DNA from 2 places in the Bacillus sp. LJBS17 genome. Region 2 is predicted to be linked to the other one. Evidence: predicted binding sites of a transcription regulator. Region 2 holds the regulator's gene; the other holds the start of a gene.
The links. Region 2 encodes LexA, which represses DNA repair genes until DNA is damaged. Its sites were predicted from a motif close to CGAACATATGTTCG; they were not measured.
Positions count from the first base shown of each region.

Region 1: KXZ66_RS22245 (YolD-like family protein) is a predicted target of LexA. The motif match lies at 3,743-3,756, and genes of this name have one in related genera.

Region 1 is NZ_CP079761.1:15,801-21,688, reverse strand. It holds gene KXZ66_RS22260 (hypothetical protein) at 359-976, shown strand; gene KXZ66_RS22255 (YolC/YozM family protein) at 1,013-1,348, opposite strand; gene KXZ66_RS22250 (Y-family DNA polymerase) at 2,092-3,357, opposite strand; gene KXZ66_RS22245 (YolD-like family protein) at 3,350-3,682, opposite strand; gene KXZ66_RS22240 (hypothetical protein) at 3,815-4,666, opposite strand; gene KXZ66_RS22235 (hypothetical protein) at 4,768-5,412, opposite strand; gene KXZ66_RS22230 (hypothetical protein) at 5,628-5,792, shown strand.
Region 2 is NZ_CP079759.1:2,020,495-2,026,382, reverse strand. It holds gene sirA (sporulation inhibitor of replication protein SirA) at 1-190, opposite strand, end outside; gene tkt (transketolase) at 343-2,346, opposite strand; gene KXZ66_RS10395 (DUF896 domain-containing protein) at 2,515-2,748, opposite strand; gene KXZ66_RS10390 (YneB family resolvase-like protein) at 2,812-3,465, opposite strand; gene yneA (cell division suppressor protein YneA) at 3,484-3,801, opposite strand; gene lexA (transcriptional repressor LexA) at 3,951-4,568, shown strand; partial or broken gene KXZ66_RS22565 (hypothetical protein) at 4,939-5,197, opposite strand; gene fosB (metallothiol transferase FosB) at 5,106-5,540, opposite strand; gene KXZ66_RS10370 (YndM family protein) at 5,747-5,888, shown strand, end outside.

The DNA of each region.
Region 1 (5,888 bases), on a different replicon from region 2:
ATAGATAATTTTCAATTATTTTGATGTTTTTTGTTGTAATATTCCTGATCTCTATGGTAGTTTTGCTTTGTATTATCATTCAAAGGAGGGGTTAATTTGTCTTGATAAAAATTACTGGCTGCCAACGTCAACACTAATTTAGATTTCACATTATCGTTTAATTTTTCTCTTTTGCTGATTGAGTCATTACGAAAGAACCCAAAACCCCATGAATATCTTCCACAGCTTTAATGGCTCAAATTATCAGCTGTATCTATACTCCATAGGATTCCTCAGTAAGAATTTCACCAGTGAGAAAACATAAGAAAATTCAATGCAACTTTAGCAAATTAAAAAATGAATAAAGGAGCCGTTCAATATGAAAGCAAACTTCAAGTACTGGTCAATAGCAGCTGTTTTGGGTATTTCTCTTTTTGATTTCATGGGAACAAGCAAAGTAGAGGCAGCAGAGGTAAAAGAATCTTTGCCTATTGAGGAAAAAATTCTGTCACAGGATGAAATTGAAGCTAAGAAGGAAGAGATTGCTTCTCAAATCAAAATTTTTGACGAAAATAACAAAGAGATTCATCCTTATACAACTGAACAGCTGAAAAGCATGATTAGACTTACAGAAGAGCAGCCTACAGATAATCCAATAAAGGTATTGAAAAAAACATATTCATCAGGCTACTTTGATTTTTACTATAACATTTGGCTTGGAAAAGGGACATATGGAAAAACTTTTAAAGATCCAAGTACCCTCATCGTAACCTATAAAGGAACAGCGAGAAAGTTTTCTGTATCCGCATTTTACGATGATGGTAGAGGTGGGGCTAAAGGTCGTGCCCAAAAGGTTACTTTACCTGGTGGATGGAAAGGCCAATTTCATATGAATTGGAACTTAAAAAAAGGGAAAAGCTATCACATTAAATTCGAAAATGAAGGAAACACTGATAAATTAATTACAATAAATCAAGCTACTTTGTGGTATAACTAATTTTGATATAAAAAAGCAGACCTTAGTCGGTCTGCTTTATTCCTGTAAACTCTTTTGATGTTCTTGTTTCAACTTATCAATATCCTCTTTAAATATATAAATTTCATACTTTTTCTTTGCTTCTTCAGACAAATTATCATCTAAGTATTCACGAAGTTTTGATTCACTTTTGGTTTGATCCATCCCAATTGTAATCGTCGGATCTGTTCGGCCAATTTGAAAACTGAATAATCCAAAATCATCCATTACACTTTCCAACAATTCAGCAGTTGATTTCTCTGTGTTTTCGTCAGTTCCACTTGCATATGAAGCCGTATTAAACATCAACAAAAAAGAAGCTAAGACCAAGAATCCAATGAATTTCTTTTTCATTTCCCCGCCTCCCTTGTTTCCAGTAAATATCTTCCTAACGAGTATATCATGTCTAGCAATTGAAATCCTATAGAAGTTTTAAATGTTGCTAACTAAAGAGATATCTCTTAAAAAAGGGGGCAGCTACTAAGCTGCCAAAACAGCGAGGAAATAATCAGAAAGGCCACTGAGGACCTTCAGTATTAACTTGGAAGTTCAGGCAAGAAACCTGGGTAGCAATGGTCATTCACCCAAGTTCCACCCCTTTCGTGTTCAGGAATCCAAACACGGCCTCCCTTACAATTTCTAAAATGTCCTCTAACCTTATGTGGTCTTCTGTAATGCAACGTTAATTTACACACTGTGCATTACCTCCTTAAATTTATTTTAAGCAGGCAATATGCACTTTTTGAAACCATCAAATCTGCTTAATCAGTATGTATGCTATTGTCAAAACACTTTTTTTACAAAAACCTAGTTGACAACGGTAAACTTGTGAGATATTATAGTCAATGTAACGTTGTTGACTAACAATCAACACATCAGATACTGAAGATGATATTCCCGTATCATCAAACAGAAAAGCTGATCCAAAAAGGCATACGCCTACTTACATAGTATTATATCACAATTTTTAAAAGATTTCAAGTAGAAATCTTGTTTTTTGTGTTTTTTTTTAAAAAAGAGCCTGATACTTACTTCAGGCTCTTTTTGTTTAATGAATTTGAAATATTAATAGTGACATTCACTATCTTCATGTACTTTTATGCTTGATGGCCACCCACAAGCTTTGCCCGTTTTAATGCAGTTCCAGCTGTTGTATAAGAAATAGCTCTTAAAATCGCATCTGATCCGTATTTTTCCCTAATAGAATCCATAACATGGCCAAGTTGACGTTCCTTTTCACTGTTTTCTTCAAAAAGAGACATCTGAAATTGGTTATCATCAACTACGTTCCCTAGTGTAACTGATATGCTCCTTACCGTTTGACCTTGATAGAACTTCTTAAATAAACCAAGGCACGCTTTATAAAGTTTCATCGTAATATTAGTTGGTTGATCTATCGTTAAAGACCGATAAAATCCGCCTCCGCCTACTGTTTGACTATAACCTACTCCTAAATGAATGGTTCTGCCTGCCTTTTTAGCCTTTCTAGCCCGGCTGGCCACTTCTTCACACATTTCTAATATGGCTGATTTAATTTCAGCTTCTTCATTGTAATCCCTCAACAATATCTGGCTTTTCCCGAAAGAAATTTGCTCTTGCCTAATAGGCGTGCCCAGCTCGCTAAGATCCACACCATGGGCATGATAATAAATCTGATTCCCCATGATGCCAAATCGATTTTCTAATAGCTCCAATGGATAATTTGCAAGCTGTCCTACTGTGGCGATTCCCATTCGATTTAAATTCCTCTCCATTCGTCTTCCTATGCCCCACATTTTGGATAATGGATGAACTGGCCATAATTTCGTTTGAACGTCATCATACGACCATTCTGCAATTCCTGAAGGGCTTTTCTTCGCATCTAAATCTAAGGCTAGTTTTGACATCAGCATATTGGGACCGATGCCTACGGTTGCTGGAACACCAAAATCTCTGTAGATTGCATTTTGTATTCTTTTCGCTAGATCCATCGGTGTTCCCCATAACCTCTTCAGGTGATCAGAACGAATAATCGATTCATCGATACTATAGGTAAATATATCTTCAGGAGCCGCAAATTGATGAAACAAGTGAGTTATATTTGTAGAGAGTTTAATAAACATCCGCATCTGAGGATTTACAATGTGGATCTCAGGATGATCTGGTATTTCATAAAGACGCGATCCCGTTTTAATACCAAAGCGTTTCTTTAGAGCCGGTGATGCAGCTAAAACAACACTTCCTGATCGTTCAGTATCGCCGACCACAGCAAGATAACATTTCATGGGATCGAGGCCCAGCATAACTGCAGATGCACTGGCGTAAAAGCTACGCATATCTACGGTCAAAAAAGTACGTTTAGGAAGGCTATCATAGTCAATCATAAAACTTTTCTCCTTCAGCCAGCTCCACCTCGATCAAATTATCAACTGAAACAGCCTTAATATGCCCATCATTCGTTTTTATTAACATTTCCCTCTCAATGTACTTAAAAGACCTTACAAAGCCTGTAAGGGACGAAATATGGCCATTTTCAAAATAGGAGATTCTTAAAAGTTGGTTTCCTTGTTTTGCTTCATTAATTATAAGGGCCATTGCTTCAATTTTTTGTTCATCATTTTCAGGGCGCTTCATTTTTTCCATTTCAAGATTCAGCTGCTTTAACATTTCGTTGTGCTCCGGCAACATCATAGAAGTTGCCCATTTCATTAAACCTCGATCCTTTATCACTTGATCACACCCTCAAACATTTTTTGATTATATATTAACAGAACATATGTTCCTTTAGTACAAGAAAGTTTTGCCAAAATAAAAAAACGCCCGGATCTCTCCGGACATATTTTATTTTGGCAACTCTTCAATTAGCTTATGAAATTTTTTATATAGATGATAGTAATCCTTAAAGAATTGCTCTATGTGGCCCGTATCTTTTATTATCTCTTTAATCCCTTCTGAGGGATGCCCTGCATCATTACGTAATTGCCTAAGCAAATCAAAAGAACGCAAATGCATTTTTATTTTTTCTAACCATTTTTTCGTAACTTTTTCATCGACTTCATTATATAAACCATCTAAACGTTTACTTGCTGTGTATGCATCCACAACATTTTTTTTGAATTTCTCAGCTTTTGTAGCATCCTCTTTCAAAAGGTATTTATGGTAAGCTTCAGTGATTAAAATTAACAACCTTTCTGCCGCAACTCCCAACATAACTATCGCTGCCGGCCAATTTTCTTGTTGTCCACTTTGACATGCAGATTTAAGATATGTCGACTCTATTTCGTCATATTCTGTATTTTTTACGAGATCAATGAATTTTTCGTAGATTTCTGAAGAAGTTGGTTGACTTGTTATATTAGGTACTGTTGTTTTTTTTATCATATTTTGACTACTTCCACCTTCAGGAGTAAAGCTTATACTTCTTAAACAATGAGAAGGCTTTCTATCTGAATAAACATATAGACAACAGGTTTCTATTTGAGCCTTCGAAACCTTAAATTCATCTATATGATCGGGAGCTACTACAAATTCAATATCTTCCTCAGTCTTCCCTTCTTTAGACATATTCCCAGTCTCTTCAAAGTTTATCTTTTTAATGGCGCCGGCAATATATGGTCCAAGTGCATAGTGTTTTCTTTTATTTACTTCTGAAATTAATGCTGCTTTAAATTCTGATTCACTTATATTGTCCATAGGGGCTAACTCCAATCTTTATTTTCGTCTGATAAATTATAACAACAATTTTTGTAGGGCTGAGAAAAAAAAAAAGTACCTAGAAATCTCCAGATACTTTATCACTGCTCAACCGTATTCTTTTTTTCTTCTTTCTCTTGGAACATAGACAGTAATTCGTCATCTAATCGGGCCTTATCCCATTTGTGGAAATAATTCCTTCCGGTTACACCGAATACAGTCTTTGAATTAAACACTGAGTATAGGAAAGTTTCTGCTGTCCGTTTCGGAATAGTGGCATAAAGGATTTCATCTTTTACATTATTAGCATCATTAAGATATTGATCAAAATACTTTCCCGCTCGGTCATCTTTATTCAATTCTTGAATAGCATGTAAATCCTTTATGTCATATTCTCTGTCAAAAGATATTTGAAGACGATACTTTTCCCTGGTGTTATCAAGCATGTCGTCCAACACTTTAGCGTCAATTGCATAATTCCCAACAAGTTCCCTTTCAATTGAATCATACAGTCTTAGAACTTCTCTTATATTAACGAGGTTACTTATATGAGTCGCTGTACTTAAACAAACCATCATACAACCAATAAAACTTAATATAAACAGCGTTTCTGAAGGCAAGTTAACTCCAATCAATGGCAATCCAGCCCCTAAAATTACTGGATAAAATACTAAAAACAAAAACCGCCATACAACTGAGAATAGAATACTGTTTTTCATCTTCTTAATGTGCTTTATATTCTTCATGTCTACCACTCTTTCCAACCTTTATACTCTCTATCGGTAATTTTTAGCATATCTTCAGCATTTTTTTCACACTCTTAAATGAATCTCAACAATTCAATCTTACCCAAATTATGATATTTCTGCAAAATTCCCATTGAAAAATTTTTTCATATTCCATAAAAGTCTTTGCAGTGAAAAATTGATATTTATATATATCACGGGTAAGGAGGAACATTTTGCAGATGAAATATATTCTCAGTGTCTTATTATTCGACTGGTTAATCAATAAATCACTTGATCTGCTATCTGGCTATATAGCAACAAAAGTAAAATCATTTTTAGGAAGAAAACAGAATAAATATCCTGATTACTTTGAGGACAGCCGGCGTCATCGATTATGATGATTCCTTTGAAGTTCTCGGATGGTCAGAAAACTAAAGTTTTCTTTTATTAAAACGCAGGCATCGAGCCTGCTTGGATGCTGCTGAAGCAGCATC
Region 2 (5,888 bases):
GCTGATGCATATGTAAAATCGGGATTGGTTGTGTAATATATTGAATCTGTTTCTCTGTCATTTCATACTGCTGCTTTTCAAGGCTTGTCCAATGATAGTCTTGAAACAGCTCAAACATAACCGATTCCCGGCCGAAATAGTGATTGGCAAATTCCTCTTTGATCAGGTACGTATAGTAGTGACGTTCCATCTTTTCATCCCCTTTTCCAGCAGCATTTCATTTGCTCTCTATTATACAAAAAAAGAAAAGAAAGAATTGTCTATTACTGTTAAACAGCCAATACTATTTTTGTCGGATAAACAAGAAAAAGAGGATGATTTGACTCATCCTCTTTCAAAAGCTTACTTATTGATTAATGCCTTAACTCGATTCACTACGTTCGGAACTGAGAAGCCGTATTCGTTAATGATGGTTTCACCAGGAGCAGATGCACCGAATCGGTCTATGCCGAGAACGTCACCTTCAAGCCCCGTGTATTTGCCCCATCCAAATGATGAGCCCATTTCAATTGCAAGACGTTTTTTCACATCTGCAGGAAGGACTTCGTTTTTGTATTCATCAGATTGTTTCTCAAAACGGTCCATTGAAGGCATGCTGACAACAGAAACATCGATATTTTCTTTTGCCAATTCAGCCTGCGCTTCAATTGCAAGACCTACCTCTGATCCGGAAGCGATGAGAAGAGCGTCAGGTGTTTCGTTTTTAGATTTAGAAACGACATATGCACCTTTTTCTACTCCTGCCAATGCTTCTTCAGATGTTTGATCGATGGTAGGAAGGTTTTGACGTGTAAGCACTAGCGCTGTTGGGTGGTCAGTGCTTTGCACTGCAAGCTTCCATGCTGCTGCTGTCTCATTGCCGTCTGCTGGACGGATCAAAGAAAGGTTAGGCATTGCACGGAGTGAAGCAAGCTGTTCAACAGGCTCGTGCGTCGGACCGTCTTCACCAACCGCAATACTGTCATGTGTGAAGACATATGTCACAGGAAGGCCCATTAACGCTGCAAGACGAATCGCAGGACGCAGGTAATCAGAGAAGACAAAGAAAGTTCCGCCGAATACACGAAGACCGCCATGAAGCGCCATACCGTTTAAGGCTGCACCCATCGCAAATTCACGTACACCAAACCAGAAGTTTTTGCCTGAGTAATCAACCGCTGTAAAATCACCGGCATTTTTAATAGTCGTTTTGTTCGATCCCGCTAGGTCAGCAGAACCTCCGACAAAGAAAGGAATTTTTTTCGCAAGTCCGTTGAGAACTTCACCGGAAGATGCACGGGATGCCAGGCTGCTTCCTTTTTCATACACAGGAACCTCTTGATCCCAGTCCTTCGGAAGCTCTCCTTTGATTGCCAGTTCAAGCTGTTCAGCAAGTTCAGGATAAACTTCTTTATATTTAGCGAATTGAGCATTCCATTCTTGTTCTTTTTTCTCACCTGATTCTTTAACAGCTGCAGCGAAATGCTCATAAACTTCTGACGGAACGTAGAAGTCTTCTTCATATGTCCACGCATAAGCTTCTTTTGTTAATTTGCTTTCCTCTTTACCAAGCGGCGCACCGTGAACACCGGATGTACCGGCACGGTTAGGTGAACCGAATCCGATTGTCGTTTTCACTTCAATTAATGTAGGTTTCTTTTCATTTTGGCGTGCTTTTTCGATAGCCGCTGTTAATTCTTCAATATTGTTTCCATCCTCAACATAAAGAACTTCCCAATTCATTGCTTCAAAACGCTGTTTCACGTTTTCAGAGAATGAACGGTCGAGGTCTCCATCAAGAGAGATGTCATTAGAATCGTATAGTACGATCAGACGGCCAAGCTGAAGATGGCCTGCGAGTGAAGCGGCTTCAGAAGAAATACCTTCCATTAAATCACCATCACCGCAAATACTGTATGTATAATGATCGACTACGTTAAATGAATCGCGGTTGTATGTTTCCGCTAAATGGCGTTCAGCAATTGCCATACCGACTGCCATGGCAATTCCTTGGCCAAGCGGACCTGTTGTAGCATCAACACCGGCAGTATGTCCGAATTCCGGATGTCCTGGTGTTTTGCTGCCCCACTGGCGGAATCCCTTAAGATCTTCAATACTAAGATCAAACCCGCTTAAATGAAGCATGCTGTATAATAGTGCTGACCCGTGTCCAGCAGATAAAACAAAACGGTCACGGTTAAACCAGCCAGGGTTTGCCGGACTTACGTTCATAAATTTTGTCCACAGCGTGTATGCCATTGGAGCGGCTCCCATCGGCATCCCTGGGTGACCAGAATTTGCTTTTTCAATAGCGTCTATTGACAGTGTGCGAATGGTAGCAACTGATTTCTTTTCAATTGTATCCATAAAAATCCCCTTCCTTATGTGTTGTACCCTTACATCATAAATGTCTGACGACTTTTTCTCAACTGTTTCAGCTTAAATTTGAGAGAAACTTGTTGAATTTTGTCACATAAGAGTTTTGATTATAGTATATGCAAAAGAGGAATACGATATTGCCGTATTCCTCTTATATTAGTGAAGTTTGTTATTTCTTTGTTCTCTTTTTAGCTTTTCTGGTGTAACATCATTGCCTTCTGGGTCAATGATTTTCACACTTTTTAACGTGTTCTTCATAGAAGAACGAAAACCTTTCAAGTACTCTTGACGGAGCTTTTGCTGTTCGGCTTTTTCTTCTTCTGTAATAACGCCAGCTTTAGCTTTGGCAGCAAGTTCATTAATTCTGGCAATTTTCGCGTTTGAAATCATGTTAAACTCCTTTATTGCATTTTGTCTATATAGTACTAGATCAAAAAAAGTTTTACAACTGATTCACTCTGCTGTCTCTTCATTCTCTATGTATTCCTGAAAACGCCGGTGAACGGTTGCTTTAGAGACATCATAGCCAAACCCTCTTAGGGTAGCCGCGATTTCAGCAAACGTCAGTTTATTCGCTCTCAGGCGGACGATCTCTGAGATTGGCACCTCTATTTTTTCTTTTCCACTGTTCCCATGTTGGTTTTTTAAGTTTTTTTGCGGTTTAAAACCGTTTTTTACTGCACGTTTCATTCCCCGTCTGATTTTCATGTTGTGAATCTTTCGCTGATACTCTTCCACAATGCTGACGATTTCCAAGACCATTGAGTCAGCCTCCGATAACTCCAGTTCACCTCTATGAGCCGTTGTATAGACTTTCACACCTTCTCTATAAATACAATGAAGCAGTGCGATTTTTGCGTTTCCCCGTCCGAGCCTAGTCTCATCCTGAACCAAAATGACATCAATTCCAGCGTTCTTAATCACATCAAGCAGCTCAAATACACCATCCCGATCCATTTCATATCCGCTGGCTTTTTCTGAAATCACTTTGACCACTTCCATGCCGTTCTCCGCTGCAATGGCCGTAAGCTCCTCCTCCTGCCGCTTTAATGACGTTTCCTGCTGTTCTTTATTTGTGCTTACACGGGCATAAATGAGTGCTTTCATTTTATCTCTCTTTCCTCTCTATCTTACAGTTGCTAATTCATATGCATCCTGATGCTTCTTTTTCAATGGGATCACTAACTCATCACCCGGCTGGATATCAGAGGTTTGAAGTTGATTTTTATCAGCTACCCATTCAATAAAATCATTTTTGTTTATCTTTTTTGTATCGGCTACCTGATCAGCAATTGACCAGAGTGTGTCGCCTTGCTGGACTTCTATTTTAACATACTGATTAAGCTCTTGGCCGCTGCTTGTATATGACAGCATAAGGATAACCGCGCTCAAAATCACTGTGAACAGACCGACAAAAATAATAGATTCTTTACTCATGATCATAACCTCCAACAGGAATGTTTGTTCGCATTTTTATAATTTCAGTATATACGAACAAACGTTTCTGTCAATTGTTTTTTCGAACCTATGTTTGTACTGTAAGGAAAATCATGCTATAATCTTCTTAAAATCGACGTTTTGAGGTGCGAAAAATGACGAAGCTATCAAAAAGGCAACTTGATATCCTCCGTTTTATTAAAGCAGAGGTTAAATCAAAAGGATATCCGCCTTCCGTGAGAGAGATCGGAGAGGCTGTCGGGCTTGCGTCCAGCTCTACTGTCCACGGCCATTTGGCCCGCTTGGAAACAAAAGGGCTGATCAGACGGGATCCGACAAAACCAAGAGCAATAGAAATTCTTGATGAAGAAGTAGACATTCCGCAAAGCCAGGTCGTTAATGTACCGGTCATCGGGAAAGTCACGGCGGGATCTCCTATTACAGCAGTAGAAAATATTGAAGAATATTTTCCGCTCCCTGACCGCATGGTTCCTCCAGACGAGCATGTATTTATGCTGGAGATTATGGGAGACAGTATGATAGATGCTGGTATTCTCGATAAGGACTATGTCATCGTTAAACAGCAAAACACAGCGAACAATGGGGAAATTGTAGTTGCGATGACAGAAGATGATGAAGCAACTGTAAAACGATTCTATAAAGAGGATACACACATTCGCTTGCAGCCTGAGAACCCAACGATGGAACCTATCATTTTGCAGAATGTCAGCATTCTAGGGAAAGTGATTGGCGTGTTCAGAACCGTCCATTAATCTATTGATCTATCAGATGCATGAAATAACCCCCTTTTCCTTTACGGAGAGGGGGTTTGTTGTTCAAAAAAAGCAGGCTCGCCCTGACTTTTGGGTGCGAGCCTGAATAGGAGGAAAAAGAACATCATGTTTACACCATAATTATCCACCAAACAATTGTTGAAGTCAAGAAATTTTCTTTCCCTCAGGAAACTTTTATTCAAAATATGAACGTTTAGAATATTAGACGCTATCTTCTTAAAAACGTTTCATTTTTAGGTCGTGGAAGGATGCGGTTTTATATTTATTAAAGGGCGAGGCAATTGATATAACTGAAAATTTAGTACATAGTTTAGGTAGTTCAACACTCTGTTAAAACAGCTCGCTTTCTTCATATAAAATGTAATATGTATTTCAAATTCTCCTTCACCGAATCACTTGTGCAGTTCAAAAGATATGGCATCGTTGAACTAATCGGGTAGAAACCTTCCCCAAACATAAAGTCTCCACCAACACCCTTCTTTAAATTTAACCTTATATGAAATATGGTGTGTGATATCAAAAGGCCGTTTCATCATAAAAGTGCATATGGGTTTTTTCTTGTTTGTAATATCGAAGCCTGTCTTGAAGTGTTCCGGTATGAAATTCAAATTTGTGGCCGTCAGGGTCGGTAAAATAAATTGATTTTCGATCGCGTTCATCTCGTTCTCTGCCAGGCAGAATATTGACATGAAGTCTTTTTAATTTAGCTGATACCTCCTCAAATTCATGATCTTCAATTGTAAAAGCAATATGGGTATAAGAAAGCTTAATGTCATTTCTCTGGATGTCTGGTTCTTCATTAAGCGCTAGCCAGATGCCGTTCATGTCAAAATATGCAGTTGTTCTTCCCTTTACCAAAAGCTTTGCATCAAACACTTTTTGATAAAAATCAATCGATGTATCCAAATGCGTAACTGAAAATAACAAGTGATTGATTCCTTTTATCTCCACAAATCATTCCCCCCTTGAAAGCTGATCATCCACATATACGACTTTTTTCATAAAAAGATTCATACTGCTGAAAAAAATACCAGTGTAAACAAAAACGGACTGTTTAAAATAGTAACATGACCATTATGAATGGTTTTGAATTGCATTATTTATCATTTGTTTACGCCCAAGAATTTTCTTCAAAAAATAACAAATTAGGTGGTCAAATGAAACATATCATTGCGCTTGCTTCAAAGATTGCTTTCACTCTCGCCCTTTTATATGTGATTTTGGACAGAGTCTATCACGCATCCTTCTTAAGTGTGATGTTTATTGCACTTTTCTTAGGTTTTGTGTCCTATCTTTCTG